DNA from 3 places in the Nocardioides sp. Kera G14 genome. Region 1 is predicted to be linked to each of the others. Evidence: predicted binding sites of a transcription regulator. Region 1 holds the regulator's gene; each other region holds the start of a gene.
What was found. Region 1 encodes LexA, which represses DNA repair genes until DNA is damaged. Its sites were predicted from a motif close to TCGAACANNTGTTCGA; they were not measured.
Positions count from the first base shown of each region.

Region 2: the regulator LexA is predicted to act here: its motif matches at 6,663-6,678, upstream of LH076_RS15775 (HNH endonuclease signature motif containing protein).
Region 3: the regulator LexA is predicted to act here: its motif matches at 1,891-1,906, upstream of LH076_RS10910 (HNH endonuclease signature motif containing protein).

Region 1 is NZ_CP085839.1:453,286-462,907, forward strand. It holds gene LH076_RS02300 (alkaline phosphatase D family protein) at 1-829, opposite strand, end outside; gene lexA (transcriptional repressor LexA) at 894-1,607, opposite strand; gene LH076_RS02310 (LysM peptidoglycan-binding domain-containing protein) at 1,775-2,131, shown strand; gene LH076_RS02315 (hypothetical protein) at 2,257-2,574, opposite strand; gene nrdR (transcriptional regulator NrdR) at 2,808-3,281, shown strand; gene LH076_RS02325 (vitamin B12-dependent ribonucleotide reductase) at 3,387-6,314, shown strand; gene LH076_RS02330 (hypothetical protein) at 6,587-7,192, shown strand; gene LH076_RS02335 (signal peptidase I) at 7,219-8,670, shown strand; gene LH076_RS02340 (MmcQ/YjbR family DNA-binding protein) at 8,690-9,055, shown strand; gene LH076_RS02345 (DUF2510 domain-containing protein) at 9,153-9,622, shown strand, end outside.
Region 2 is NZ_CP085839.1:3,222,511-3,232,132, reverse strand. It holds gene LH076_RS15795 (MerR family transcriptional regulator) at 1-502, shown strand, start outside; gene LH076_RS15790 (acetyl-CoA C-acetyltransferase) at 557-1,768, shown strand; gene LH076_RS15785 (3-hydroxyacyl-CoA dehydrogenase NAD-binding domain-containing protein) at 1,784-3,961, shown strand; gene dinB (DNA polymerase IV) at 3,975-5,186, opposite strand; gene LH076_RS15775 (HNH endonuclease signature motif containing protein) at 5,197-6,642, opposite strand; gene LH076_RS15770 (NADPH-dependent F420 reductase) at 6,773-7,390, opposite strand; gene LH076_RS15765 (MFS transporter) at 7,434-8,921, opposite strand; gene LH076_RS15760 (TetR/AcrR family transcriptional regulator) at 9,051-9,622, shown strand, end outside.
Region 3 is NZ_CP085839.1:2,207,033-2,216,654, reverse strand. It holds gene LH076_RS10915 (ABC transporter permease) at 1-319, shown strand, start outside; gene LH076_RS10910 (HNH endonuclease signature motif containing protein) at 384-1,877, opposite strand; gene LH076_RS10905 (hypothetical protein) at 2,064-4,781, shown strand; gene gabT (4-aminobutyrate--2-oxoglutarate transaminase) at 4,856-6,187, opposite strand; gene dxr (1-deoxy-D-xylulose-5-phosphate reductoisomerase) at 6,206-7,306, shown strand; gene LH076_RS10890 (M50 family metallopeptidase) at 7,303-8,625, shown strand; gene ispG (flavodoxin-dependent (E)-4-hydroxy-3-methylbut-2-enyl-diphosphate synthase) at 8,676-9,622, shown strand, end outside.

The DNA of each region.
Region 1 (9,622 bases):
CGCCGAGGTGCAGGACGAGGTCGAGGTCGTCGCGCGCGGCCAGGTGGCGGTAGGCGCCGAACCAACCGGCCTGCAGGTTGGCACAGCTGACGACACCGAGACGCAGGTTGGCCGGCGTCGCCGTCGGTGTCGGGGCGGTCTTCGTCCGCCCCACCGGCGAGACCTGGGCCGTGCGCCACGTGCCTTGGTAGGCGAAGCGATAGAAGTACGTCGTCGCCGCGCTCAGTCCCGACGCGTCGAGCTTCACGGTGTGGTCGCGGTCGGTGCTCGTGGTGAAGCTGCCGCTCGCCACGACGTGACTGAAGGCGGCGTCGGTGGCGACCTGCCACAGCACGGTCGCCTCCGGGCCGTTGCCGGAGGCCGGCGTCGCGTCGGCCGTCGGCGTCACGCGGGTCCAGAGCACGACCCGGTCGCGCAGCGGGTCGCCGGAGGCCACGCCGTGTTGGAAGAACTGGTGGGTGGCCTCGGGCGCGTCCGGGTTCGCCGGCGGGACGATTGCGCTGCCGCCGCCCGTGCCGGTGCCTGATCCGCTGCCGCTGCCGCTGCCGCTGCCGCTGCCGCTGCCGATGCCGACGCCGGTCGGCTCAGCCGGCGGGTGGGCGGCGTACTTCCTGTGGAGGGCGGCGAGGTCACGCTTGTGGCCGTCGATCAGCTTCCGGAGCCGCCGCTTCGCCGCAGCCCCGTGGGTGTGCTTGAGCCGCCAGCGGTCGTAGGCGAGGTGCTCGTGCAACTGCCGGTGTCGCTTGCGGATGCGCACCGGAAGGGAGGCCTCCGGAATGTCGGAATGCCAGACGGGCTTGTACGTGCGCTTCCACCGCGCGAACGACATCACGCTCCACAAACGCCTCCGGCCCCGTCGAGGTGACGGGGCCGGAAGGTGAACAGTCGGTGGTCTAGAGGGACCGCAGGACCGCGGTGACCTTGCCGAGGATCGTGGCGTGGGTGCCGTCGATGGGGTCGTACGCCGCGTTGTGCGGCAGCAGCCAGACCTTGCCGTCCTTGCGCTGGAAGGTCTTGACGGTCGCCTCACCGTCGATCATCGCAGCGACGATCTCCCCGTTGTTGGCGGTCTGCTGCGCCTTCACGACGACATAGTCGCCGTTGCAGATGGCGGCGTCGATCATCGAGTCACCACTGACCTCGAGCATGTAAAGCTCGCCATCGCCGACCAGCTCCTTGGGCAGCGGCATGACGGACTCGGTGTGCTGCTCGGCGAGGATCGGGCTACCGGCCGCGATCCGACCGACCAGGGGCACGTACTGCGCCGGGGGAGCGGCGTCACCCAGCCCGGTCGCGTCGATCTGGTCATCGGGGTCAGCGGTGCCCATCGACTTGCGGGCCGCCATCACCTCAGGCAGGAAGACCTCGAGCGCGCGCGGCCGGTGCGGGTCACGGCGCAGGAAGCCCTTGTCCTCCAGGGTGCGCAGCTGATGGGCGACGGAACTGGTCGAGGTCAGCCCCACCGCCGCGCCGATCTCGCGCATGCTCGGCGGGTAACCCCGCTGCTCGATGGAGTCCCTGAGGGTGGCGAGGATCCGCTGCTGGCGCGGGGTGAGCCCGGTGGCGTCGGCCGGCCCGTCGGGCAGCTCGGAGATCTTCTTGCTCATGGCCACGACTCTAGCGCTCAGGTTCGAAAAAATGTTCGAGACACGCCTTGAATTCGTTCGAACACCTGATCTAACCTCGTACATGTGTTCGAACGACAGGTTCTGTCGGTGGGCACGTCTAGAACTTCAGTCAGACAGCAAAAATCCTACTTCCCCAGGAGCACGCCATGACGACCATGACCCTCGACGCCCGAGTCCTTCCGGCCGCCCGCCCCGTGCGTACGGCGACGCCCGCCCGCACCTCGACCGTGCGACTGACGCGTCGTGGCCGTCTGGTCGTCTTCGGTGCCGGTCTGATGACGGCGCTCGCCCTGGGTCTCGGTCTCGCGGCGAACTCCACCGCGACGGAGCGTCCCGAGGACCTCGCGACCATCACGGTCGGTTCGGGCGAGACGCTGTGGAGCATCGCCTCCTCGGTCGCCGTCGACGGCCACACCGGCGACATGGTCGAGCAGATCAAGCAGCTCAACCACCTCTCCGGCGGCGCGCTGGAGGCCGGTCAGACGCTCCGCGTCCCGCGCTGACCCCACGGTTCCACAACTGAATACAGACCTCTCGCCGCGTGCCTCGACCCCACTCGGCGGGATCAACGGGGAAACACCGAGGGGCGTGGCGCGGAAGGGAAGACCGCTGCCGCGCCCCTCGTCCTTCACCGTGCGGCGCGCTTGCCGCCGTGGGTGCGAGGAGCCTTCGGCGGCGGCGTCGCGGCGACGCCAGCCACCCGCCCCGCCTGGACGAGCAGCATCATGCAGACGAAGAGAGCTGCGATCGCGCCGACCGTCATCGCCCCGGCCAGCCACCAGTCACTGTCGTCCCCTCCGCGGGCCGACGAACCGAAGTGGATGGCCGACCAGACCAGGTAGATCCAGAGGGCCAGGGCGACCACTCCGCCGGCCAGGAGGGCGAGCGCTCGACGCGGGATCCGGGCCTTCGTGCGGGCTCCGGCCCGCTTCCCTCTCGCTCCCACGCGGGACATTCTGCCCAATTCCGATCTTTCCCACGCGACACGCGAAAAACAGCGTCTCCGTCGCTTGACTCTTCTCGGGCGGACGGGGTTAGGGTTACCACTACATCTAGTAGTTACACGGATGTAGTTCTCCACATCTAGTCCACAGAGGATCGGTGGTTATGCACCGGTCTCTCCACAGCGGGACGCCACAGCCTCACCGACGCCCACCCCGAGAGGAGGCGAGATCAGCGATGCACTGCCCCTACTGCCGGCACACCGACACCAAGGTCCTCGACTCCCGGGTGGCCGACGACGGCGGGTCCATTCGGCGTCGTCGTACGTGTGTGAACTGTGAGAAGCGGTTCACCACCGTCGAGCTCATGCAGCTCACGGTGCTCAAGCGCAGCGGAGCCACCGAGCCGTTCACCCGTGACAAGGCGATCGCCGGCGTCCGGAAGGCCTGCAAGGGCCGCCCGGTCACCGAGGACGCGCTCGCCTGCCTCGGGCAGGAGGTCGAGGACGCCCTGCGCACCAGCGGGTATGCCGAAGTCCCCGCCCATGAGGTCGGGATGGCCATCCTCGGCCCGCTGCGCCGCCTCGACGAGGTGGCCTACCTCCGATTCGCCAGCGTCTACCGCCAGTTTGAGTCAGCCGACGATTTCGAGTCCGAGATCTCGATGCTGCGCACCGAGCGGGCCCTGCTCAGTCCGACGACGTCGGGCTGAGCCCCCAGACGGGGCCGGGCAGGTTGTGGGGAAGCGACCTGCCCGGCCCTGACCGACCACAGCACCACCCACCACCACACACAGCACGCAGAGACGGGACGAGCAATGACCGAGGGATCGATCGACACGGCGTCAGGCGCAGCCAGCGCAGCCGGGGCGGGCCTGACCATCGAGCGGGTCTTCAGCACCGAGGGTGTCCACCCCTACGACGAGATCACCTGGGAGCGACGCGACGTCGTCCAGAAGAACTGGAAGACCGGCGACACGGTGTTCGAGCAGCTCGGGGTCGAGTTCCCCGACTTCTGGTCGATCAACGCCTCCACCATCGTCACGACCAAGTACTTCCGCGGCGCGGTCGGCAGCGACAGCCGCGAGTGGAGCCTGAAGCAGCTCGTCGACCGGGTCGTCGACACCTACACGGCCGCGGGCAAGCAGTACGGCTACTTCGCCTCCGACGCGGACGCCGAGCTCTTCTCACACGAGCTCAAGTGGCTGCTCGTCCACCAGTACTTCTCGTTCAACAGCCCCGTGTGGTTCAACGTCGGCACCGACGCCCCGCAGCAGGTCTCGGCCTGCTTCATCCTCTCGGTCGACGACTCGATGGACTCGATCCTCAACTGGTACAAGGAGGAGGGCTTCATCTTCAAGGGCGGCTCCGGCGCCGGCCTCAACCTCTCGCGTATCCGCTCCTCCAAGGAGCTGCTGTCCAGTGGTGGTACGGCGTCCGGCCCGGTCTCCTTCATGCGTGGTGCTGACGCGTCGGCCGGCACGATCAAGTCCGGTGGCGCCACCCGTCGTGCCGCGAAGATGGTCGTCCTCGACGTGGACCACCCCGACATCGAGGAGTTCGTCGAGACCAAGGCGCGCGAGGAGGACAAGATCCGCGCGCTGCGTGACGCCGGCTTCGACATGGACCTCGGCGGCCGCGACATCACCTCGGTCCAGTACCAGAACGCCAACAACTCCGTCCGCGTGACCGACGAGTTCATGCGCGCCGTCGAGAAGGGCGACAAGTTCGCCCTTCGTGGCCGCAAGCACGGCGAGGTCATCGAGGAGGTCGACGCCCGCGAGCTGTTCCACAAGATCGCCGTCGCCGCCTGGGAGTGCGCGGACCCGGGTCTGCAGTACGACGACACCATCAACGACTGGCACACCAACCCCGAGACCGGCCGGATCACCGCGTCCAACCCGTGCTCGGAGTACATGTCGCTCGACAACTCGTCCTGCAACCTGGCCTCGCTCAACCTGCTGAAGTTCCTCACGGACGACGACACGTTCGACGTCGTCAAGTTCCAGAAGGCCTCCGAGCTGATCTTCACCGCCATGGACATCTCGATCTCGTTCGCGGACTTCCCGACCGAGGCGATCGGCCAGACCACGCGTGACTACCGTCAGCTCGGCATCGGCTACGCCAACCTCGGCGCGCTGCTCATGGCCCTCGGCCTGGGCTACGACACCGATGGTGGCCGTACCCTCGCCGCCGCGATCACGTCGCTCATGACGGGCGCGGGTTACAAGCGCTCCGCCGAGCTCGCCGCCGTCGTCGGCCCGTACGCCGGCTACGCCCGCAACGCCGAGGCGCACCAGCGCGTCATGCGCAAGCACCAGGCCGCCAACGACCAGATCCGCTCGATCAACTCGGTCGACGCCCCGGTCATCAAGGCCGCCGAGCGTGCGTGGAACGACGTCGTCACCCTCGGTGCGAAGAACGGCTTCCGCAACGCCCAGGCGTCGCTGCTCGCCCCGACCGGCACCATCGGCTTCATGATGGACTGCGACACCACCGGCATCGAGCCCGACTTCTCGCTCGTGAAGTTCAAGAAGCTCGTCGGCGGCGGCTCGCTGCAGATCGTCAACCTCACCATCCCGCGTGCCCTGCGCAAGCTCGGCTACTCCGACGAGCTGGTCGAGGCGATCGTTGCCTACATCGCCGAGCACGGCCACGTGGTCGGAGCCCCCGGGCTCAAGGAAGAGCACTACGAGGTCTTCGACACCGCCATGGGCAAGCGCGCGCTCGCCCCGATGGGCCACGTCCGCATGATGGCCGCCACCCAGCCGTTCCTGTCAGGCGCCATCTCCAAGACCGTCAACCTCCCCGAGAGCGCGACCGTCGAGGAGATCGAGCAGGTCTACATGGACTCCTGGAAGCTCGGCCTCAAGGCGACCGCCGTCTACCGCGACAACTGCAAGGTCGGCCAGCCGCTCTCCGACGGCAAGGGCGACAACACGGGCAAGGACTCCAACGTCAAGGCTGAGGCTCCGGCCGCCGTCGAGACGAAGGTCGTCGAGAAGGTCGTCTACGCCCCGACCCGCAAGAAGATGCCGAAGTCGCGCGTCTCCCGCACCACCTCCTTCACGGTCGGTGGCGCCGAGGGTTACATGACCTCCGGTGCGCACGAGGACGGCACGCTCGGCGAGGTCTTCCTCAAGCTGGGCAAGCAGGGCTCGACCCTGGCCGGTGTCATGGACGCCTTCTCGATCGCGGTGTCGATCGGCCTGCAGTACGGCGTCCCGCTGGAGACCTACGTCTCGAAGTTCACCAACCTGCGCTTCGAGCCGGCCGGCCTCACCGACGACCCCGACGTGCGGATGTCGCAGTCCCTCATGGACTACGTCTTCCGTCGCCTGGCGCTCGACTACCTGCCGTTCGAGCAGCGTGCCGCCCTCGGCATCTACACCGCCGACGAGCGTCAGCGCTACCTCGAGACGGGCTCCTACGAGCCCGTCGAGGAGACCGGCAACGCCGCCGAGCTGATGGCTGCGCCGGCCGCCCCGGTCGAGACGCACGACAGCGCCGAGAGCCACGTCCTCAGCGACGCCGAGCTCGACGCGGTCGAGACCCCCGCGGAGGAGGCTGTCACGGCCGCCGCCGTCGAGGCCCCGAAGACGGCACACACGACCGCCGAGCTCCTCGAGCTCATCAGCGGTTCTGCCATCGACAGCCCGCTCTGCTTCACCTGCGGCACCAAGATGCGCCCCGCCGGCTCGTGCTACGTCTGCGAAGGCTGCGGCAGCACCTCCGGCTGCAGCTGATCAGCTGACCGCTTGAACAGTGCGGTGGATCGGAATCGCCTGGTGGCTCCGATCCACCGCACTGCTGTTCCCTGAGGTGACTACGGGATAGTCCGTTGGGACTATGGTCCCGGGTGCGACCGGCTGAACTTGGGCGCTTCGGCCCAAAATCGCGGTCTTGGATTCCGTGGGCGAACCCTGCCGGTGTGAGCATCGTCTCACCGCGATCGACATGCCCGTCGCGCGGCTATCGCCCTCATGCCGACACGGCAGACACCTCGGGAGAACCACTGATGCACGTCCTTTCCACGCGCGCCGCCAAGATCACTGCCGCCTGCGCCACCCCGCTCGCCGTCGTCGCTGCGGGCGCCCTCGTCTGGCAGGGCTCGTACGCCGCCTTCACCGGCCAGACCCGCAACTCGGGCAACGACTGGTCCACCGGTTCGGTCGCGCTGACCGACGACGACAGGGGCGGGGCCATGTTCCAGGTCTCGAACATCACGCCCGGCGACACAGACTCCAAGTGCATCACCGTGACGGCGAACGCCTCGGTGCCGGGCACGGTCAAGGGCTACGCCGTCAACCCCACGTTCTCCTCCTCGACCCTCGCCCAGCACATCCTGGTGACCATCCAGGAAGGGAACGGCGGCTCGTTCCAGGACTGCACCGGCTTCCAGGCGGTCGGCGATGTGGCCCAGGACGTCTCCCTCGCCACGTTCGCCCAGGCCAGCAACTACTCCAACGCCGTCGGAGGGTGGGACGTCGCCGCTGGAACCCAGTCCCGGACCTACAAGATGACCTGGCGCTTCGACACGACCGGCATGACCCAGACTGAGATCGACTCGTTGCAGGGCGCTCACGCGGGCCTCGACATGCAGTGGGAACTCCAGTCCAACTGACCGACGACGGACCACACCCCCGCCCCGTGTTCTCGGCTCATCTCGCACCCATCGCCGTCGCCGACCTCCGGCGATGGGTGCGACTGATCCTGCTCATCGCAGCCCGGGTCTACAGGGGGCTCCTGCTCACCTTCATCGTTGTCGCGCTGGCGCCCCTGGCCTTCGGTTGGGGGTCCTACGTCGTTCGCTCGGGGTCCATGGAGCCCGCCATCAACGTCGGCGACATCGTCATCGCCCAGCCCATCCCTGCGAACGAAGACCCACGCCTGGGCCGCGTCATGGTGTTCACCAACCCGGCTCGAACTGATGGGGAGCTCCTCGTCCACCGGGTCGTGGAACGCCGTGACGACGGCACCTACACGACGGCAGGGGACAACAACGTGTTCCCCGACTCCACCCCGGCGCCACGAACCGCCTTCAAGGCCAGGGCGGTCCTCCTCGCGCCCTACGTCGGGCTCCCCGTCGTCTGGCTCAACCAGCACAACTTCCTCGCACTGGCCCTCTGGTTCTGGGCCACCATCGCAGCTTTCATCCTGGCGGGGGACCCCGACCGCAGGCGCCGGCGCAGGGGAAAGGATCAGGACAAGGGCACACGTGACGGCGACTCCCGCGGGACCGATACCTCCGCAGCGAGAACGCCGCGACGCGGGCATGCCGTTGCTCGCCAGGTCCTCACCGCGACTCTTGCCGGAGGGCTGGTCCTCGGAGCAGGCGGCGTCGCCACCGCCACCTTCACCGACAGCACCACGAACTCCGGCAACATCTGGACAGTGGGCCGAACCGTCCAGCCGTACGTCGCCGCGGTCATGGCCGACAAGCCCTATCTGTTCTATCTCCTGGACGAGCCGAGCGGTCAATGGGCCTCGGACTACAGCGGCAACCAGAACACCGGCCGCTACACCAGCATCGCGGGCTATCAGACGGCCGGCGCACTGCCCAACAACACCGGTTACGGGGTGACCCTGGGCTCCGGCAGCCGGATCATCCCCGACGGGAACGCCATCTCGTCGCCCGCGTCATTCACCCTCGAAGCCTGGTTCAAGACCACGGCCAAGAGCGTCGCACCGTTGATCGGGTTCGAGGCGACCAAGGACGCCACCTCCTTCCCCGCTGACCGTCAGGTGCGCCTGGAGGCGACCGGCCAGATCTCCTACGGTGCCTGGGCTTCTGTCAGTCAGCATCCGCTGACCAGCGCGGCGAAGTACAACGACGGCACGTGGCACCACCTCGCCGTCGCGGTCACCGGAAGTGGCCTGACCGAGAGTGCCGTCCTCTACGTCGACGGCAAGCAGGTCGCTTCCGGCACCACCTCATGGGTCAGCTCCTTCACGGGGTGGTGGCGCATCGGCGCCGGTACCGTTCCGGGCATCCTGAGCCTGCCCACCGCCGCCAGTTTCAACGGCAGCCTCGACAATGTGGCGATCTACCACTCCGCCCTGTCCGCAGCCCGCATCGCTGCCCACTACAACGCCCGCTGACGTCTGCCACGATGGCCGCATGGATGCAGCGACCATGCGCGATTTCTGCCTTGGCCTGCCGGGCGCCTGGCCCGACAGCCCGTGGGGTGAGGACCACGACGTCGCCAAGGTCGGCCCGGGGGAGCGCGGCAAGATCTTCGCCTTCTTCCGCGCCGACGCCGTCGGCGTGAAGTGCGGCTCCCGCGAGGTGGCCGACGAGTGGCTCGCTCGCTATCCGGAGGGCGCCACCGTCATGGCCTACATCGGCCGCAACGGCTGGAACAACCTGTCGTATGACGCCATCCCCGACGACGAGCTCCTCGACGCGGTTCAGACCTCTTACTCCTTGGTGGTCGAGGGCCTCCCCAAGAAGCTCCGCCCCGAGGGCTGGGACGCGCTCGACTGATCCATTCGGGTAGGAAGGACGACCCGAACGGGCGTGCTGCCACGCGCGCGGACTCCTTTACATTCGGCCACGTCTCGAGTCTCAGGGGAGCCATGACATGACGGTCGAAGACGACGGACTGATTGCCGGGTGGTACGCCACCCCTGACGGGCTGTCAGAGCGCTGGCACGATGGACGTCGCTGGACCGGCGTCACGCGTCCGGCGGGTCCGCGTCGGCGTCCAGTCCGTGGGCCGATGCCGCCGGGATGGTACGAGACTGGGGACACCCGCGGGCTGCGGTACTACGACGGCCGGCAATGGACTCGCCTCACCAAGGACTGGCAGGGCCGCCCGGCGGCGATGGACAGTCCGCACGCGTATCACCGAGCGCATCAGGTGTCCCGTGGCCGGTCTCGCGCGAAGTCCAGATCGTCCTTCTACACCTGGCTGGTGCTCGGGGTCGTTGGCGTCCTGATCGTCTCTTGCGCGCTCGCTCTGACCCCGGGTGGAGCCGGCGACGCGGTGCGTCGCGCGATCGGAATCAAGGGACCGCAGCGCATCCTCCCTGCGGTCGTGCCGTCAGAAGC
Region 2 (9,622 bases), 700 kb from region 1:
GCCGGCTCCCGAGAAGCAGGGCCGGATCGCCGTGTACGGCGCCGACCACCGTGCTCGGCTCGAGCTGATCACCTCGCTCCAGGAGCACGGGTTCACCCTCGAGGCGATCGGCCGCTACCTCGAGCGCCGCGGCACGGGTGCGACCGTCGAGGACCTCGCCATGCAGCGGGCGATGATCACGAGCTGGACGAGTGAGTCGCCCGACGACGTACAGGCTCGGATCGGGCGGGAGCTGCTGAAGCTCGGCCTGCCGCGGGACGCGCTCGCCGCGGCACACGACGCGACCACCCGGCACATGACCGCGCTGGCGGAGGAGCTGGACGGGATCGTTCGGACCCAGATCGTTGACGTCTTCGCCCGGACCGCGCACTCGACGGAGGAGGCCGAGCGCTTCGAGAAGGGCCTGCCGCGGTTGCGGGACCTCACCGTCGAGGCCGTCGTCGTGGCCTTCCAGGGTGCGGTCAACCGGCTCATCTCGCGCTCGTTGGAGAGAGTTCGCTGAGCTGTTCGCCTCCTGCGCCTTGACCCTGACAGTTCTGGTGTCATGATTGGCGGCATGGCTGAAGCTTTCATCTACGACCACCTCCGCACGCCCCGCGGCCGTGGCAAGAAGACCGGGGCCCTGCACGAGGTGAAGCCGGTCGACCTGGTCACCGGGCTGCTCGACGAGGCGCAGAAGCGCAACCCGACTCTGGACACCGACCGCATCGACGACATCGTCCTCGGCGTCGTGTCCCCCATCGGTGACCAGGGCATGGACATCGCCCGCACCGCCTCCCTCCTCTCGGGCCTGCCCGAGACCGTCGCCGGCGTCCAGCTGAACCGCTTCTGCGCGTCCGGCCTCGAGGCCGTCAACCAGGCGGCGGGCCGCGTCCGCTCCGGCTGGGAGGACCTCATCATCGCCGGCGGTGTCGAGTCGATGAGCCGTGTGCCGCTCGGTGCCGACGGTGGCGCCTGGGCGCAGGATCCGGCGACCAACCTCGCCGTCGACTTCGTGCCCCAGGGCATCAGCGCCGACCTGATCGCGACGCTCGAGGGCTTCAGCCGCAACGACGTCGACTCGCTCGCCGCGGAGTCGCACGCCCGCGCCGACAAGGCGTGGAGCAACGGCTACTTCGACGACGCCGTCATCCCGGTCTACGACAAGACCGGCAACCTGATCCTCGCCAAGGACGAGCTGATCCGTCCCGGCACCACGCCCGACTCGCTCGCGGCCCTCAAGCCCTCATTCGAGTCGCAGGGCCGTGACGGCGGTTTCGACGAGGTCGCCCTCGCGAAGTACCCGTGGATCGAGAAGATCAACCACGTCCACCACGCCGGCAACTCGTCGGGCATCGTCGACGGCGCCGCGATCATGCTGATCGGCTCCGAGCAGGTCGGCCGTGATTATGGTCTGCGGCCGAAGGCCAAGATCGTCTCCGCCGCCGTCATCGGCTCCGAGCCGACGATCATGCTCACCGGCCCGGCCCCGGCCGCCCGCAAGGCGCTGGCCAAGGCCGGTCTCACCGCCGACGACATCGACCTCTGGGAGATCAACGAGGCCTTCGCGGCCGTCGCCCTGCGGTTCATGAAGGACATGGGCATCTCCGAGGACGTCACCAACGTCAACGGTGGCGCCATGGCCATGGGCCACCCGCTCGGCGCCACCGGCGCGATCATCCTCGGCACGCTCGTCGACGAGCTGATCCGCACCGGCAAGCGCCGTGGTCTCGCCACGCTCTGCGTCGGCGCGGGCATGGGCATCGCCACCATCGTCGAGATCGTCTGACCCGGAGTGACTGACATGACTGAATCTGCTGTGAAGTACGACCTCGTCGACGGCATCGCCACGCTGACCCTCGACGACCCGACCCAGTCGGCCAACACGATGAACGAGGCCTACAAGGCCGGTTTCGCCGCGGCCGTCGAGAAGCTGTACGCCGACCAGGACTCCATCAAGGGTGTCATCGTGACGTCCGCGAAGAAGACCTTCTTCGCCGGCGGTGACCTCAAGCGGATGCTCCCGCTGCGTCGTGAGCACGCCTCGCAGATCTTCGCCGAGGTCGAGGACGTCAAGGCGTCCCTGCGGAAGCTCGAGCTCTTCCCGAAGCCGGTCGTCGCCGCGATCAACGGCGCCGCACTCGGTGGCGGCCTCGAGATCGCGCTCGCCTGCAACCACCGCATCGCGGCTGAGGGTCGCTTCGACATCGGCCTGCCCGAGGTCTCCCTCGGCCTGCTCCCCGGCGGCGGTGGCGTCACCCGCACCGTCCGCATGTTCGGCATCGTCACCGCGCTGACCGAGATCCTGGGCACCGGCGCGCGCTTCAAGCCCGAGGCCGCGCAGGGCAAGGGCCTGGTCGACGAGCTCGTCCCCGCCGACCAGCTCATCGCGCGGGCCACTGCGTGGATCAATGAGAACGCCGACGTCGAGGACTCCGGCCTGCAGCCGTGGGACAAGCCGGGCTTCAAGATCCCCGGTGGCACCCCGTCGTCCCCGTCGCTCGCCGCGTTCCTCCCGGCGCTCGGCCCGATCCTGCGCAAGCAGCTCAAGCAGGCCGACATGCGCGCCCCCAAGGCGATCCTCTCGGCCGCCGTCGAGGGCGCCCAGGTCGACTTCGACACCGCCTCGCGGATCGAGTCGCGCTACTTCGTCCAGCTGGTCACCAGCCAGCAGGCGAAGAACATGATCCAGGCGTTCTTCTTCGACCTCGGCTCGATCAACTCCGGCACCCTGCGTCCGGACGGCGTGCCGACGTACAGGCCGACGAAGGCGGTCGTGCTCGGCGCCGGGATGATGGGCGCGGGCATCGCGTACGTCCTCGCCCGCGCCGGTGTCGAGGTCGTGCTCAAGGACGTCACGATCGAGGCGGCCGAGAAGGGCAAGGCCTACACGGCCGGGCTCAACGAGAAGGGCGTCTCCCGCGGCAAGCTGACGCAGGAGAAGTCCGACGAGATCCTCGGTCGCATCACGCCGACGATCGACCCGGCCGACGCTGCCGGCGCCGACCTCGTCGTCGAGGCCGTCTTCGAGAACGTCGAGCTCAAGCAGAAGGTCTTCAACGAGGTCATCCCGCACCTGGCTCCGGGTGCGCTGCTCGCGTCGAACACCTCCACGCTGCCGATCTCGGAGCTCGCCAAGGGCGTCGAGGGCACGGACGCCGCGTCGCGCTTCATCGGCCTGCACTTCTTCTCGCCGGTCGACAAGATGCCGCTCGTCGAGATCATCCCGGGGAACGAGACCGGCGACGAGGCTCTCGCCAAGGCGTACGACGTCACCCTGCTGATCAAGAAGACCCCGATGATCGCCCACGACTCGCGGGGCTTCTACACCTCGCGCGTCATCGGCACCTTCATCGAGGAGGGGCTGCAGCTGCTGGCCGAGGGCGTGGCGCCGTACACGATCGACCGCGCCTCCACCCAGGCCGGCTTCCCGACCGGGGTGCTCCAGCTCGCCGACGAGCTCAACCTCGAGCTCATGGTGAAGATCGCCAAGACGACCCGTGAGGCCGCGGGCGTCTCCGAGCTGACGGTGACCGAGAAGGTCGCCGGTGCGCTCATCGACGCCGGTCGCAAGGGCAAGCTCGGCGGTGCCGGCTTCTACGAGTACGTCGACGGCAAGCGCACCTCGATCTGGTCGGGTCTCGCGGACCTCTTCCCGGTTGCTGCTGAGCAGCCGGCGATCGAGGACATCCGGGACCGCCTCACCTTCATCGAGGCGATCGAGACGGCCAAGACGTTCGAGGAGGGTGTGGTCACCTCGGCCGCGCACGCCAACATCGGCTCGGTCTTCGGCATCGGCTTCCCGCCGTTCACCGGTGGCGCCGCGCAGTACATCTTCGGCTACGACGCCGCCGATGGTTCCTACGGTGTGGACGCGTTCATCGCTCGGGCCAACGAGCTGGCCGACACGTACGGCGACCGGTTCCGCCCGACGCCGTACCTGCTCGACCTGGTGGCGAAGGGGGAGACCTTCCCGGCATAGCTTGGGACGACGCTCATCTCGACGCTTCCCGGTTCTCCTCGTGAGGATCGGGGAGCGTCGGCATTTCGTGCCCGAGTCGTGTGGTGAGCAGGGTGGCGCGGGTGACGGCCTGCTTGCCGAACCTCTCCCGTACGGCGTCCAGGGCTGTGTCGGCGCGCGACTCTGCTGTGGCGTGGTCGAAGAGCGGGAGCTCGAGCTGCTCGTCGTCGTGGCCGCTGAGGTTGCTGATCGAGATGCCGAGGAGGGTGCAACCCCGCTCCTGGATCATCGGCATGTTCTGGCGCAGAAGTCTTCGGCCGGTCTCGAGCCAGGCGGCGGTGGCGCCGGTGCTGTGCGGGATCGTGGCACTGCGGGTGGCGCGGGTGTAGTCGTCGAAGCGCAGCCGAAGTGTGAAGGTGCGGCCGATCCGGTCACCCTTGCGCAGCCTGCGACTCACGCGGTCGACGAGGCCGGCGAGGATCGCCTCGAGCTCCTCGGGGCTTCGTCGTCGCCGGCCGAGAGCTGACTGTGAGCCGATCGAGCCGCGCCTCCTGTCGGTCTGCACCGGTCGCGGGTCGCGGAGGTTGGCGAGTGCGTGGAGATGGCGGCCGCTCGCGACACCGACAGCAAGCTCGAGCTCGGAGGTCTGGCGCTTCGCGAGGTCGCCGACCGTGCGGATGCCTTCCGCGTGGAGCCGCTTGGTCGTCACCGGACCGACGCCCCAGAGCCGTTCGACCGGAAGCGGGTGGAGGAAGTGCTCCTCGCCGTGTGCCGGGATGAGGAGGAGGCCGTCGGGCTTGCTGACGGCGCTGGCGACCTTGGCGAGATACTTCGTGCGCGCACCGCCGACGCTGATCGGGAGACCCACCTCCTCCTTCACCCGCTGCCGCAGCGTGGTGGCGATCTGCTCCGGTGGCCCGACGAGGCGCCTCAGGCCCGTGACGTCGAGGAAGGCCTCATCGATCGAGATCCCCTCGACCAGCGGGGTGGTGTCATGGAAGATCTCGAAGACGCGGCGGCTGGCCTCGACGTACGCCTCCAACCTCGGTGGCACCACGATCGCGCTCGGACAGCGTGCGAGTGCCTGGCGGCCACCCATCGCCGACTTCACGCCGTAGGCCTTGGCCTCGTAGCTCGCCGCCAGCACCACCCCGCCGCCGACGATCACCGGCCTGCCTCGGAGTGAGGGGTCGTCGCGCTGCTCGACGGACGCGAAGAACGAGTCGAGGTCGGCGTGCAGGATCACGGCACTCGCCTCAGGCTGCGGGTTGGAGTGGTCGGCTGCCCGGTGGGAGCCAGGTGTAGCGCTCCCGATCGTCGACTCTGGGTGGCGGTTGCCAGACGGGTTGTCGGGTCTCGGGGTCGATCGACACGGTCCATGAGGTCTGATGCGTCATGGTGTGGTGCCTGCGGCAGAGCAGGACGAGGTTGTCGAGGCTGGTGGCCCCGCCATCGGCCCAGTGGACGATGTGGTGCGCGTCGCAGGCGATCGGAAGACGGTCGCAGCCGGGGAAGGCGCAGTGCCGGTCGCGGAGGACGAGGGCGAGCCAGATCGCGGTGGTGACGAGGCGCTGGGCGCGCCCGACGTCGAGGACCTGGCCGTTGCTGCCCAGGACACCGGGGATGATCTCCGCGTCACACGCGAGACGCCTGACGGCAGTGGCCGAGAGGGGGATGCCGTCGGCCATGGTCGCTGTGGGCGGTCGCTCTGAGGCCGGTGTCGGTTGCCGGAACCCGGCGGCTGCTGGCTGGTCGGCGAGCTGGCGACGCAGGGTGTCGAGGTCGGTGGTGACGAAGATGCGTGCGTCAGAGCCGTGGGCGTGGGGGAGTGAGTCGGTGGCACGGAGGCGGGTGCAGGCCTCGACCAGGGCGTCCCACATCCGGGCGCCGGAGTCGCGTGGGTCCTTCCCCGTGTGGGCGCAGCCGGGGTCGGGGCAGCCGCCGGCGTGCTCGAGACGGTGGCCCTCGGCATCCCGTTTCCCGACGAGGGCAGGGTCGCCACCGCAGGCGCCGGGTTCGGTGGTGACGGGGGCGGCCAAGGGCATGAGGGCGGCCTTGATGAGCTCGGCCTCCTCGGCGCTTCCGTAGCCCTTGATCTTCACGCCGCCGAAGCGGTCGGTGGCCAAGGAGAGGAAGCGTGCCAGGTGTGCACTGCGTTCGCGGATGGGGAGGTCCAGGTCGTAGGCGTGCAACGTGTTGTCGGGGTCGATCTCGGTGAGGACGTCGTCGAACTGCTTCTCCAGGTCCGAGGCGTCGAACCCGGCCGCCCGGGCCAGCATCGCCTCGACCGCCGCAGCCCGCAGATCCTCGGCGGGTCGCGGGAGCTTCGCCACGGACTGGGCGATCACCCGTGCCTGGGAGAGCGACACCTCACCGGCGCTGAGTGCCTCGCGGAGTCGGGGGAGGAGCTTCGTCTGTTCGGCGAGCCGGACCAGCCCGCCGCCGGAGCCCTTGTAGCCACCGAGCTGTGCGGTGAGGAAGTCCTTCGCGGACGCCCACCCGTGCTTCGCCGCGGCGTCGGTCACCTCGAGCTCATGCGCGACCGCGACCAGTGCACCCTCGATGAGGGCCTTCGCCTGCGCGAGAGCAGCTGCAGCCACCGGCAGGTCGGCCTCCTCCACGTCACTCCATCGCACGCGCGACAGCGCCTCGACCCCGCTCAGGGCCGAGAGCGCTGCGCTCGATGGAGTTCCGGATTCCACGCCCTGAGCTTATCAAGAGATCGAACGTACGTTCGAATAATTCACATAGAATCTTGAGAAATTTCTAGCGCAAGCTTCCTGAGCCGGACGGCGGAGCCCGAACCGACAGCGGCTCGGGCCCCGCCGATCGTCAGCCCAAGCGGGCGCTGAGAGCGACGTCCCACCCCGCGCCGTTGCGGGCGAGGCCCATCAGGACGATGGCGGCCCACTCGAGGGCGTACGTCGACTCCAGCCCTCCCGCGTCGAGCGGCCGCATCTCCAAGCTTTCCACGAACGCTGCGAAGCGGGCCCTCGCCTCCGCGTCGCCTCCGGCGAAGAGCGCATCCAGAGGCAGGGCCTCGGCCAACACGTTGCGGAAGATCGTGTTGAAGGCCTTGATCACGTGGGTGCCCGCAGGAGCGACCGACGCGATCTGCTGGGCGATCGAGTTGCCCACCATCGTCACGATGCCGGTCCCGTCGGCGTTGAAGGGGTTGGTGATGTCCACGAGGATCTTCCCCGACAACGCCTGGCCGTAGGAGGCGACCGCGTCGACTGCGCCCTGATAGAGGACCGCCAGGACGACGATCTCACCCGTGGGTGGGGCGCCGTACGTGCCGACGGTGGCTCCTGGGCCGATGTAGTCGGCGGCCGCCTGGGCCTTGGCCTGGTTGCGTCCGAGGATCTCGACCGTGTGGCCGTGCTTGGCGGCACGACTGCCGATGGCGGTGGCCATGTTGCCGGTGCCGATGATGCTGATGGTGGTCATGATGGTGTCCTGTCGGTGGTGGTTGGAGTTGGGTTGGTGCAGGTCAGACCAGTCCGCCGACGAACTCGTCGAGCGGCTCCGGCTGACCGGGTTCGTGGTGGAGGCGGGTGCCGCCGCGGATCAGAGCTCCGGAGATGAGGGCGCCGGCCCAGAAGGCGCCGGCGGCCCACCAGAACCCCACGGAGAAGCCGTGCACGGTGGCGTCGATGACGGCGGTTGAGCCGTGATCGGCCAGGTAGTCATTGCTGGCGGTGGCGACGAACGTGCTGATGATGGCGATGCCGAGCGCCGCGCCGAGCTGCTGGAAGACGTTGTTGACCGCGCCGGCAGCGCCCGCGTCGCGCCCCTCGACGCCCATCTGGGCGAGGGCGACAGCGGAGACGATGGCGGAGCCGATGCCGACTCCGGCGAGGATCAGCCCGGGTAGCACCCAGGAGGCATAGTGCGTGCTCGCGTCGGCCCGGGTGAGCAGCGCAGCCCCGACCCCACCGACGATCAGGCCGCCGGCCACGACGGCCCTCAGGGTGAGGTGCTTCGTCAGCAGGCTCTGCGTGAGCGTGGCGACCACGACGACCGTCAGCATCATCGGCAGGAAGGCCACGCCGGTCCGGAGGGGCGAGTAGCCCAGCACCTCTTGGAAGTAGTAGGTGAGGAACAGGAAGAGGGCGAACACGGCCGCCTGTCCGAGCAGGAGCGTCACGAGGCCGGCAGCGCGGTTGCGGTCGGCCAGGATCCGCAGCGGGACGAGAGGGTTGCGGTCGACCTTCTGGAGGACGACGAAGCCGACGAGCAGCACCGCCCCGAGGATCAGCGAGGTCAGCGTGAGGGCCGCACCCCAGCCGTCGGTCTCGGCCTTGGCGGCACCGAAGACCAGGCCGAAGACGCCTGCCGAGCCCAGGACCGTGCTCGGCACCGAGAGCTTGGGCTTGTCGGCGTCGGCAGAGTTGTGCAGCAGGGCCAGGCCGCCGAGGATCCCGACGATCGCGAAGGCGATGTTGACGTACATGGTCCAGCGCCAGTCGACATAGTCGGTCAGGAGGCCGCCGAGCATCAGGCCGAGTGCCGAGGAGCTGCCGGCGACCGCGCCGAAGATCGCGAAGGCCTTGTTGAGCTCTTTCGGGTCGGTGAAGATCACGGTGATCAGCGACAGGGCCGCGGGCGCCATGGCCGCCGCAAAGCCACCCTGCACCGCCCGGGCGGTGATCAGCGTCTCGATGTTCGGGGCCGCGCCGGCGACCGCGGAGGCGATCGCGAAGCCTGCCAGCCCGGCGATGAAGGTCGTCTTGCGGCCGAAGGCGTCGGCGAGTCGGCCGCCGAGGAGGAGCAGGCTGCCGAAGCTCAGCAGGTAGGCGGTGACGACCCACCCGCGACTTGCGTCGGAGAAGCCGAGGTCCTCCTGCATCGACGGCAGCGCGACGTTCACGATCGTGGCGTCGAGAAGCAGCATCATCTGCGCAATGAGGATGACGCCGAGCGCCAGCCATCGGCGGGCGTGGTGCGGGTCGGGCGGGGCCAGTTGGTCGGTACTCATGGTCACTCCTGCTGGGTCGTGTCGGAGTGCCAAGGTGAGGCACCCCTCCGGTATCGGATGATCACCTAACCGGAGGGGTGCCTCATTCTATTCCGGAGGGGTGCCTCAGGATCTGGATAGAATCATGTGGTGAGCGCGAGCCGAGTCGACGAGGTGCCGAAGCCGATGCGGCGCGACGCCCAAGAGCGGCGTGCGAAGTTGATCTCCGCCGCGCAAGCCGAGTTCGCGGCGCAGGGCGTGGATGCCTCTCTCGAGAAGATCGCGCGCGATGCCGGCGTCGCGATCGGCACCCTGTATCGCCACTTTCCGACCCGCCTGGACCTGCTCATGGCCGCCTTCCGCCCGCGGGTCCAGGAGTTCCTGGAGGGAGCGACGAAGGCGTTGGCGAAGGAGGACCCCTGGGAGGGCTTCGTCCACTACTTGGAGAATCTGTTCGCGATGCAGGTGGGCGACCGCGGGTTCAACGACTTCCTCTCGCGCCGTTTCACCGACAGCGCGGAGACCGAACGCATCCACGACGAGATGTGTCAGCAGATCGAGGACGTCCTCACCCGCGCCCAGGAGGCTGGGGCAGCGCGTGCCGACATCACCCAGGCCGACATCGTCAACCTGATCTGGTCGAACGGCCGGATCATCGACGCGACGAGCGCCACTGCTCCGATGGCCTGGCGGCGCTATCTCTACCTCATGCTCGACGCCTA
Region 3 (9,622 bases), 1.7 Mb from region 1:
GGGCTCGCTGCAGGAGGCCTCCGCCGACCTGGGTGCCTCGCCGTTCACGACGTTCCGGCTGGTCACTTTCCCCTTGCTGCGTTCGGCATTGCTGGCTGGTGGTCTCCTCGCCTTCGCCCTCTCGTTCGACGAGATCGTCGTGACCACCTTCACCGCGGGCGCGAATCAACAGACGCTGCCGATCTGGATCTTCTCCAACCTCTTCCGGCCCAACCAGGCCCCGGTCGTCAATGTCGTCGCGGCCTTCCTGATCGTCGTCTCGATCATCCCGATCTGGCTCGCCCAGCGCCTCAGCGGCTCCGACGAGCCCGTGCGTTAGTCGACCGATCGGGCGTCGGCGTCGGCGTCATCGACGTGGCCGGACGCCCGCGACGATCCCGGCGTCAGGCTGCGGGGTGGAGTGGTCGGCTGCCGGGTGGGAGCCAGGTGTAGCGCTCCCGATCGTCGACTCTGGGTGGCGGTTGCCAGACGGGTTGTCGTGTCTCGGGGTCGATCGACACGGTCCATGAGGTGTGGTGGGTCATGGTGTGGTGCCTGCGGCAGAGCAGGATGAGGTTGTCGAGGCTGGTCGAACCGCCGTCGGCCCAATGGACGATGTGGTGGGCGTCGCAGGCGATCGGGAGTCGGTTGCAGCCGGGGAAGGCGCAGTGTCGGTCGCGCAGGACGAGGGCGAGCCAGATCGCTGTGGTGACGAGGCGGTGGGCGCGGCCGACGTCGAGGATCTGGCCGTTGGTGCCGAGGACGCCGGGGATGATCTCCGCGTCACACGCGAGTCGTCGTACGGCGGTGGCGGAGAGGGGGATGCCGTCGGCCAGGGTGGCCGTCTTTGGCGCGGTGGCGGGTCGCTCACCTCGTGGTGGCGTGCGGAACCCCGCGGTGGTGGCGGCTTCTTCGGTGGCCGCGCGTTGTTGTGCCTGCTCGTCGTGGTCGGCGAGTTGCTGGCGGAGGGTGTCGAGGTCGGTGGTGACGAAGATGCGTGCATTGGTTCCGTGGGCGTGGGGGAGGGAGTCGGTGGCGCGCAGGCGGGTGCAGGCGTCGAGGAGGGCGTCCCACATCCGGGCGCCGGAGTCGCGGGGGTCACGGCCGTCGTGGGCGCAGACGGGGTCGGGGCAGCCGCCGGCGTGCTCGAGCCGGTGGCCGTCGGCGTCGCGCTTCCCGACGAGGGCGGGGTCGCCGCCGCAGGCGCCGGGTTCGGTGGTGACGGGTGCGGCGAGGGGCATGAGGACGGCTTTGATGAGCTCGGCTTCCTCGGGCGAGCCGTAGCCCTTGATCTTCACGCCGCCGAAGCGGTCGGTGGAGAAAGAGAGGAACCTTGCCTGGTGGGCTGCTCGTTCGCGGATGGGGAGGTCGAGGTCGTAGGCGTGGAGGGTGTCATCAAAGTCGATCTCGGTGAGGACGTCGTCGAACTGCTTCTCCAGGTCGGTGGCGTCGAACTGCTCGGCGCGGGCCAGCATCGCCTCGACCGCCGCAGCCCGCAGATCCTCGGCAGGTCGCGGGAGCTTCGCCACGGACTGGGCGATCACCCGTGCCTGGGAGAGCGACACCTCACCGGCGCTGAGTGCCTCGCGGAGTCGGGGGAGGAGCTTGGTCTGCTCGGCGAGCCGGACCAGTCCGCCGCCGGAGCCCTTGTAGCCCCCGAGCTGTGCGGTGAGGAAGTCCTTCGCGCTCGCCCACCCGTGCTTCGCCGCGGCGTCGGTGAGCTCGAGCTCGTGGGCCACCGCGACGAGGGCACCCTCGATGACTGCCTTCGCCTGCGCGAGAGCCGCCGCGGCTGCCGGCAGATCCTCTTCAGGAAGCTCACTCCAGCACACGCCGGCAAGGCCCTGGAGCCCGGTGAGGGCTGTCAGGGCCTGCTGTGCAGGGGCCGAGAGTGCCATGCACTCAGCCTACTCGAACGTGTGTTCGAAATCAAGAGGATCGAGACATTTCTCCTGGTCTAGACACGGGCCAGGCGTTTGTTGCCACACTGGCTTGCTGGCAGCAGGAAGTGCGATTGCCCGTAACGGTGGTGAGCAGGCTCACGTTCTACGAGCAATCATCTCTTCCGCCAGGGGGTTCCACCCGTGCTGCACCTTCACCGCGCCACATGGCGCACGCCGTTCCGCGGCCTGGCCCTCGCGGTGCTCCTCGCCGCGATGCTGGCCTACGTCGCACCGTCCTATGCCGCGGCGTCGCCCGCGGTCTTCGTCTCCGGCACCGTCACCGATGACAACGCCACGCCGATCAGCGGCGTGAAGGTCAAGGCCTTCGCGCTCTCCGCCGACGCGGGCACCGGTCGACACTGGACGGAGATCGCGCCGATCAACAGCACGAGCAACACCACGGACGTCAACGGCAAGTGGGCGGTCCAGCTACCGCCGGGCACCTACAAGTTCGAGTACGTCGGCGCGGCGTACGCCGACCAGTACGACCCCGACGCGGGCTTCATCGACCAGGGCACCAGCAGCGCGGTCACGACCGCCAACCAGACCAAGGACCTCGGCATCGCCAAGCTGCACCGCCCGGCGACGTTCAAGGGCAAGCTGACCGACTCGGGCGGCAACCCTCTCGCGGCCGGGACCGTCACGGTCGAGTACCGCTTCCCTGACGGCACCTGGGGCAACGGCCCGACCGCGACGACCGCCACGAACGGCTCGTGGTCCGTGGTCGCCCCGCCGACGACCCCGCTCAACTCCGCCTACCGGATCCGGATCGACGCCACCGGCTTCCGCACTGCCTGGCGCTCGACCGTCGGGACGGACGGCACCACGACCGACTCCGCGCAGGCAAGCTCCACCACCGGCTCGGCCGGCACCACCACCGACCTCGGCACGGCGGTGCTCCGCGCGACCACCTCCCAGGCGGGGACCCTCAACGGCACTGTCCGCACCGCCGCAGGTCAGATCCCGGCCAGCGGCTCGGTCCAGCTCTACTCGCGTCGGGTGACCACCACCGCCAGCGGCGCACGCCACGAGACCTGGAGCACCGCGGCTGTCGTCGCGTCCTACGCCAACGGCACCTACACCGCCGATGTCCCGCAGGGCGACTACCGGCTCGCGTTCTTCCCGGGCAACGACGCTCCGACATTCTACCCGGCGGCCCGCGGCCTCGACGGCGCCACCACGCTGACCGTGGGCCCGGGCACCACGAAGACCGCCAACCTCATCCTGCCCGCCCCCGGCACCGTGTCGGGCCACGTCACCTTCGCCTCCACTCCGGTCGACGCCAGCCTGACCGCGATCGCGCCGTACGTCAGCTCGATCGACAACGGTGTGCCGTCGGTGACCTACCTGCGCGTGACCCCGGCGTCGAACCTGACCACGGGCTCTGACTCGGCCTTCAGCTTCAGCCTCAGTGCAGGCTCATGGCTGATCGAGGCCTCCGACAGCGCGGGCCACACTGCGCTGTACCCGAACGCTCCCTCGAGCGTCACCGCCCAGGCTGTGCCCGTCACGGCCGGCGGCACCATGTCGAACGTCGACATCGAGATTGCTCCCCAGCCCGCCGCCCTGACGGCCGTGACCAACACGGTCAGGCCGACCATCTCGGGCAACACCGCGCAGGGCAGCACTCTCACCGCAGACCCGGGGGCGTGGCTACCTGGCGGGGCCACGTCTCCGGCCTACCAGTGGAAGGCTGATGGGGTCGCGATCACCGGCGCCACCAGTTCGACCTTCACGCCGGGCTCGGACCAGGCAGGCAAGCAGATCTCCGTCACCGTGACCGTCGGCAAGACCGGCCTCGCGAGCGGCACCGCCACCTCGGCCAGCACGTCGAAGATCCCGGCCGGCCTGCTCGACGGCCTCACGGGCGGCGGGACCACCAGTGGCGGGACCGATCCCATCACCGGTGTCGTCTGCGGCCTGCTCCCGATCTGCCCCACGGAAACGTCCGACTCGCCCCTCGACGACCTCCTGGGCGGCTTGACGGGCAGTGGCGGCGACTCGTCGCCGACCAACTCGGCCCTCCCGACCATCACCGGCACCCCGGCGGTCGGCTCGCTCCTCACCGTCAACCCGGGCACGTGGAGCAGCACGGGCACGGCCCAGTACCAGTGGCTCTCCGACGGCGTCCCGCTCGCGTGGGCCAACGGTCCGCGGCACGTCGTGAGCCTCGCCGAGGGCGGCAACAAGCTGTCGGTCAAGGTCTGGTTCACCGACGGCACCACCGGCCTCACCGGTTCCGCCCTGACCGCGGTCACCGCGGCTGTTCCCGTGCCGGTGATCGCCAACCTCACGGCACCCACGGTCACGGGCACCGCCCGGGTAGGCGAGACCCTTGTCGCCGGCATCGGCACCTGGGACCCGCAGCCGACCACGTGGCGCTTCCAGTGGAAGGTCGGCGGCACCGCCGTCTCCGGCGCCACCAGCAGCACGTACGTCGTCCGGCCGGCCGACCTCGGCAAGACGGTGACCGTCGACGTGACCCCGTCACGTCTCGGGTACACCGGCTCCGCAGTGACCTCGTCGGCCTCCGCCGCAGTCGCGCCAGCTGTTGTGGTCCCGCCGAAGACCACGCCCGCTGCTCACCCGAAGGCCGTCATCGGGGTGGCCACGAAGGCGCTCAAGCACCGCAAGCTCCGCGTCACCGTCACGCTGTCCGCGTCGGGCGTCCGCGCCTTCACCGGCTGGCTGACGGTCCGCGTCGGAGGCCGCAGCAAGGTCGCGCTCGCGCACAACGGCCGGATCGTCGTCACGCTGACGAAGCTGCGCAAGGGCAAGCGGACCCTCAAGGTCACCTTCGACCGCTCGACGGCCGTCACCTCGACGTCGGTCACGAAGAAGGTGAAGATCAAGGCGTAGGGACTCCTCGATCAGGGGGAGGCACGGGCGGCACCGCTTCGGCGGGGCCGCCCGTGTCGCGTTCGGTCTGGCGTCTAAGCCGTCGCGGCGAAGGCCTCGGCGACGACGTCGAAGGCCTCCTCGAGCAGCTCGTCGCTGATCGACAGCGGCGGCAGGAAACGGAAGACGTTGCCCCACGTACCGGCGGTGAGGACCATGATGCCGTTCTGGTGGCAGTACGCCGCCACGGCGTTCGTCCGCAACGGGTCGGGCTCCAGCGTGCCGGCCTTGGTGATCTCGATGGCCTTCATCGCGCCGCGGCCCCGGACCTCGGCGACGGTCGGGTGCTCGGCCTTGATCGCCTCGAGCCGCCGCTGCATCAGGTCACCGATCGCGCGTGCGCGGGCAGCGAGGTCGTGGGTCTCCATCTCCTCGATCGCACCGAGTGCGGCGGCGCACGCGACCGGGTTGCCGCCGTACGTGCCGCCGAGGCCGCCGGCGTGGACGGAGTCCATGAGCTCGGCCCGACCGGTCACTGCGGACAGCGGAAGTCCACCGGCGATGCCCTTGGCGGTGGTGACCATGTCGGGGACGACGCCCTCGTGGTCCACGGCGAACCAGTCACCGGTGCGGACGAAGCCCGACTGGATCTCGTCGGCGATGAAGACGATCCCGTTCTCGCGGGCATAGGCGGCGAGCGCCGGCAGGAAGCCGGGCGCCGGGACGACGAAACCGCCCTCGCCCTGGATCGGCTCGATGACGATCGCGGCCACGCGGGTCTCGCCCACCTGCGCGTGGATCATGTCGATCGCGCGGGCGGCGGCGTCGGCGCCGGAGAGGCCGTCGCGCAGCGGATAGGACATCGGGACGCGGTAGACGTCGCCGGCGAACGGACCGAAGCCGTCCTTGTACGGCATGTTCTTCGCCGTCATCGCCATCGTGAGGTTGGTGCGGCCGTGGTAGGCGTGGTCGAAGACGACCACGGCGTTGCGGCCGGTCGCGTGGCGGGCGATCTTGATCGCGTTCTCGACGGCCTCGGCGCCGGAGTTGAAGAGTGCGGACTTCTTGGCGTGGTCACCCGGCGTGAGCTCGGCCAACTTCGCCGCAACGTCGACATAGCCGTCGTACGGCGTCACCGTGAAGCAGGTGTGCGTGAACGCGGCGAGCTGCTCGCTCGCGCGGGCGACGACCTTCTCGGCGCTGTTGCCGACCGTCGTGACGGCGATGCCGGAGCCGAGGTCGATCAGGGAGTTGCCGTCGACGTCGACGAGGATGCCGCCACCGGCCGCCTCGATGAAGACCGGCAGCGTGGTGCCGACACCGTCGGCGACGAACGCCTTCTTGCGGTCCAGTCGTTCCTGGGACAGGGGGCCGGGGATGGCCGTGACGAGGTTGCGCTTCTGGGGAATCGTGGGGCCACCGCTCATGTGGGAAACAATATCGCCATGCGTGCCCCCCGTGATGTGGTCATCCTCGGCTCGACCGGCTCGATCGGCACCCAGGCGCTCGATCTGGTCCGGGCCAACCCGGCCCGCTTCCGCGTGGTCGGGCTGACGGCGGGCGGCTCCAACCGGGAGCTCTTCGAGGCGCAGGTACGCGAGTTCGCGCCGGCCTTCGCCGGACTGGGTGAGCAGGCGTCGATCGAGGCCGCCTCCATGTCGTGCGACGTGGTGCTCAACGGGATCACGGGCGCGGTGGGGCTGCGGCCGACACTGGCCGCCCTCGACGCCGGCACCACGCTCGCGCTGGCCAACAAGGAATCGCTCATCATGGGCGGCCCACTTGTCCTCGACCGGGCCAAGCCCGGCCAGATCGTGCCCGTCGACTCCGAGCACTCCGCCATCGCGCAGTGCCTCCGCTCCGGCGCTCCCGACGAGGTACGCCGACTGGTGCTCACCGCGAGCGGTGGACCCTTCCGCGGCCGATCCCGCGCGTCCCTGGCGACGGTGACGGTGGAGGAGGCGCTCAACCACCCCACCTGGGCGATGGGTCCGGTCATCACGATCAATTCCGCGACGCTCGTCAACAAGGGGCTCGAGGTGATCGAGGCGCACCTGCTCTTCGGGATCCCGTTCGACCGGATCTCGGTCGTCGTCCACCCGACGTCCGTCGTGCACTCGATGGTCGAGTTCATCGACGGCTCCACCATCGCCCAGGCGAGCCCGCCGACCATGCTGATCCCGATCGCGCTGGGCATGGACTGGCCCGAGCGGGTCCCGCGGGCCGCGCCGGCGGTGGACTGGACGCAGTCCAACACCTGGGAGTTCTTCCCCCTCGACGACGAGGCCTTCCCGGCAGTCTCCCTCGCACGACAGGCGGGGGAGCGTGGCGGCACGGTGCCGGCGGTCTACAACGCGGCCAACGAGGTCGCCGTCGATGCCTTCCGCACCGGAAGGCTGCCGTTCACGGGCATCGTGGACACGGTCGGCTCAGTGATCGCTCAGGCTGTCGACGTACGCTCGGAGACGGCCCTGACCGTGGACGACATCCTCGACGCGGACGCCTGGGCCCGCGAGACCGCCGCCGCACTGATCGGACATAAGTGACCGCCGCCCTCCTCTACACCGTCGGGATCGTCGCCTTCTTCGCCGCGATCCTGGCCTCCATCGGCCTGCACGAGCTCGGCCACCTGATCCCGGCCAAGCGCTTCGGCGGCAAGGTCACGCAGTACTTCATCGGCTTCGGCCCCACGCTGTGGTCGCGCCAGCGCGGCGAGACCGAGGTCGGGATCAAGGCGATCCCGCTCGGCGGCTACGTGAAGATCATCGGCATGCTCCCGCCCGGACCGAAGGGCGAGCAGCGCGATTCCAATACCGGCATGTTCACCCAGCTGATCCACGACGCGCGCAAGGCCGAGTGGGACCTCGTGACGCCGGAGGACGAGGGCCGGCTCTTCTACAAGCTGCCGTGGTGGAAGAAGGTCATCGTCATGGCCGGCGGACCGACGGTGAACATCCTCATCGCGTTCGTCTGCTACCTCCTCATCTTCGGTGCGTACGGGGTCCGCGAGCAGGTTCCGAACGCCGGCCGACCGGTCATGGCCGAGGTCACGCAGTGCGTCGTCCCCTACGCCGAGCAGCGCACCGACTGCCGAGCCAGCGATCCCAAGTCACCCGCGGCCATCGCCGGGCTGCTTCCCGGTGACGAGATCACCTCGTTCAACGGCTCACCGGTGACCTCGTGGGCCGACCTGAAGGCCGCGGTGCGGGCCAATGCCGACGGCGCCGCGACGATCGGCTTCCTTCGCGACGGCCAGGCCATGACGGCCCGCACCAACACGACGGTCGAAGCCCGCCCGACGTCCGAGACCGACGAGACCCTGCGCCAGGTCGGCTTCCTCGGCGTCACGCCCGCCTCGCACATCAGGGTCACCCACGGGGGGCCGATCTTCACGATCAAGCAGATGTGGGGGATGACCAAGGCCTCCGTCACCTCCTTCGTCCACCTTCCGAGCAAGGTGTGGGGCGTCGCCAAGGCGATCGTCGGCGTCGAGCCGCGGGCCGTGGACTCGCCCGTCTCGATCGTCGGCGGCGGCCGGATGGCCGGCGAGACCGTCGCCGAGAAGGGCTTCCCGCTCGTCGACAAGCTGGTCTTCCTGCTCACCCTCGTGGGCGGTTTCAACCTCTTCATCGGGCTCTTCAACTTCATCCCGCTGCTCCCGCTCGACGGCGGCCACATCGCCTCCGCGCTGTGGGAGGGCGTCCGCCGGGGATTCGCTCGCCTCGCACGTCGCCCCGACCCGGGTTTCGTCGATGCCGCCAAGCTGCTCCCCATCGCGTACGTCGTGGCCGCAGGGATGCTCGTCATGGGAGTCGTCCTCATCGTGGGTGACCTGGTCGTTCCTGTTCACCTGCCGGCTGAGTGATTGCGGCCTCCCCGACCTAGGATCGATCTGTGACTGCTGTTTCGCTCGGTATGCCGGAGGCGCCGGCCCCCGTGCTGGCCCCCCGCCGTAGGACCCGCCAGATCAAGGTCGGCAAGGTGGGCGTCGGCTCCGAGTCGCCGATCTCGGTGCAGTCGATGACGACCACCCTCACCTCGGACGTCAACGCCACGCTGCAGCAGATCGCCGAGCTGACCGCGTCGGGCTGTGACATCGTGCGCGTGGCCTGCCCCTCGCAGGACGACGCGGACGCGCTGCCCGCCATCGCGCAGAAGGCGCAGATCCCGGTCATCGCCGACATCCACTTCCAGCCGAAGTACGTCTTCGCCGCGATCGAGGCCGGCTGTGCCGCCGTACGGGTGAACCCGGGGAACATCCGGGCCTTCGACGACCAGGTCAAGGAGATCGCGAAGGCGGCCAAGGACCACGGCACGTCGATCCGGATCGGGGTCAACGCCGGCTCGCTCGACAAGCGCCTGCTGGAGAAGTACGGCAAGGCGACGCCCGAGGCACTGGTCGAGAGCGCCGTCTGGGAGGCGAGCCTCTTCGAGGAGCACGACTTCCACGACTTCAAGATCTCGGTGAAGCACAACGACCCCGTCGTGATGGTGCGCGCCTACGAGCTGCTCGCCGAGGCCGGGGACTGGCCGCTGCACCTCGGCGTCACCGAGGCGGGGCCAGCCTTCCAGGGCACGATCAAGTCCTCCGTCGCCTTCGGCTCCCTGCTGAGCAAGGGCATCGGTGACACCATCCGTGTCAGCCTGTCCGCGCCTCCGGTCGAGGAGGTCAAGGTCGGCATCCAGATCCTGCAGTCGCTCAACCTCCGGCCGCGCAAGCTCGAGATCGTCTCCTGCCCCAGCTGTGGGCGTGCGCAGGTCGACGTCTACTCGCTCGCCGAGCAGGTGACCGCCGGCCTCGACGGGCTGGAGGTGCCGCTTCGCGTCGCCGTCATGGGCTGCGTCGTCAACGGCCCCGGTGA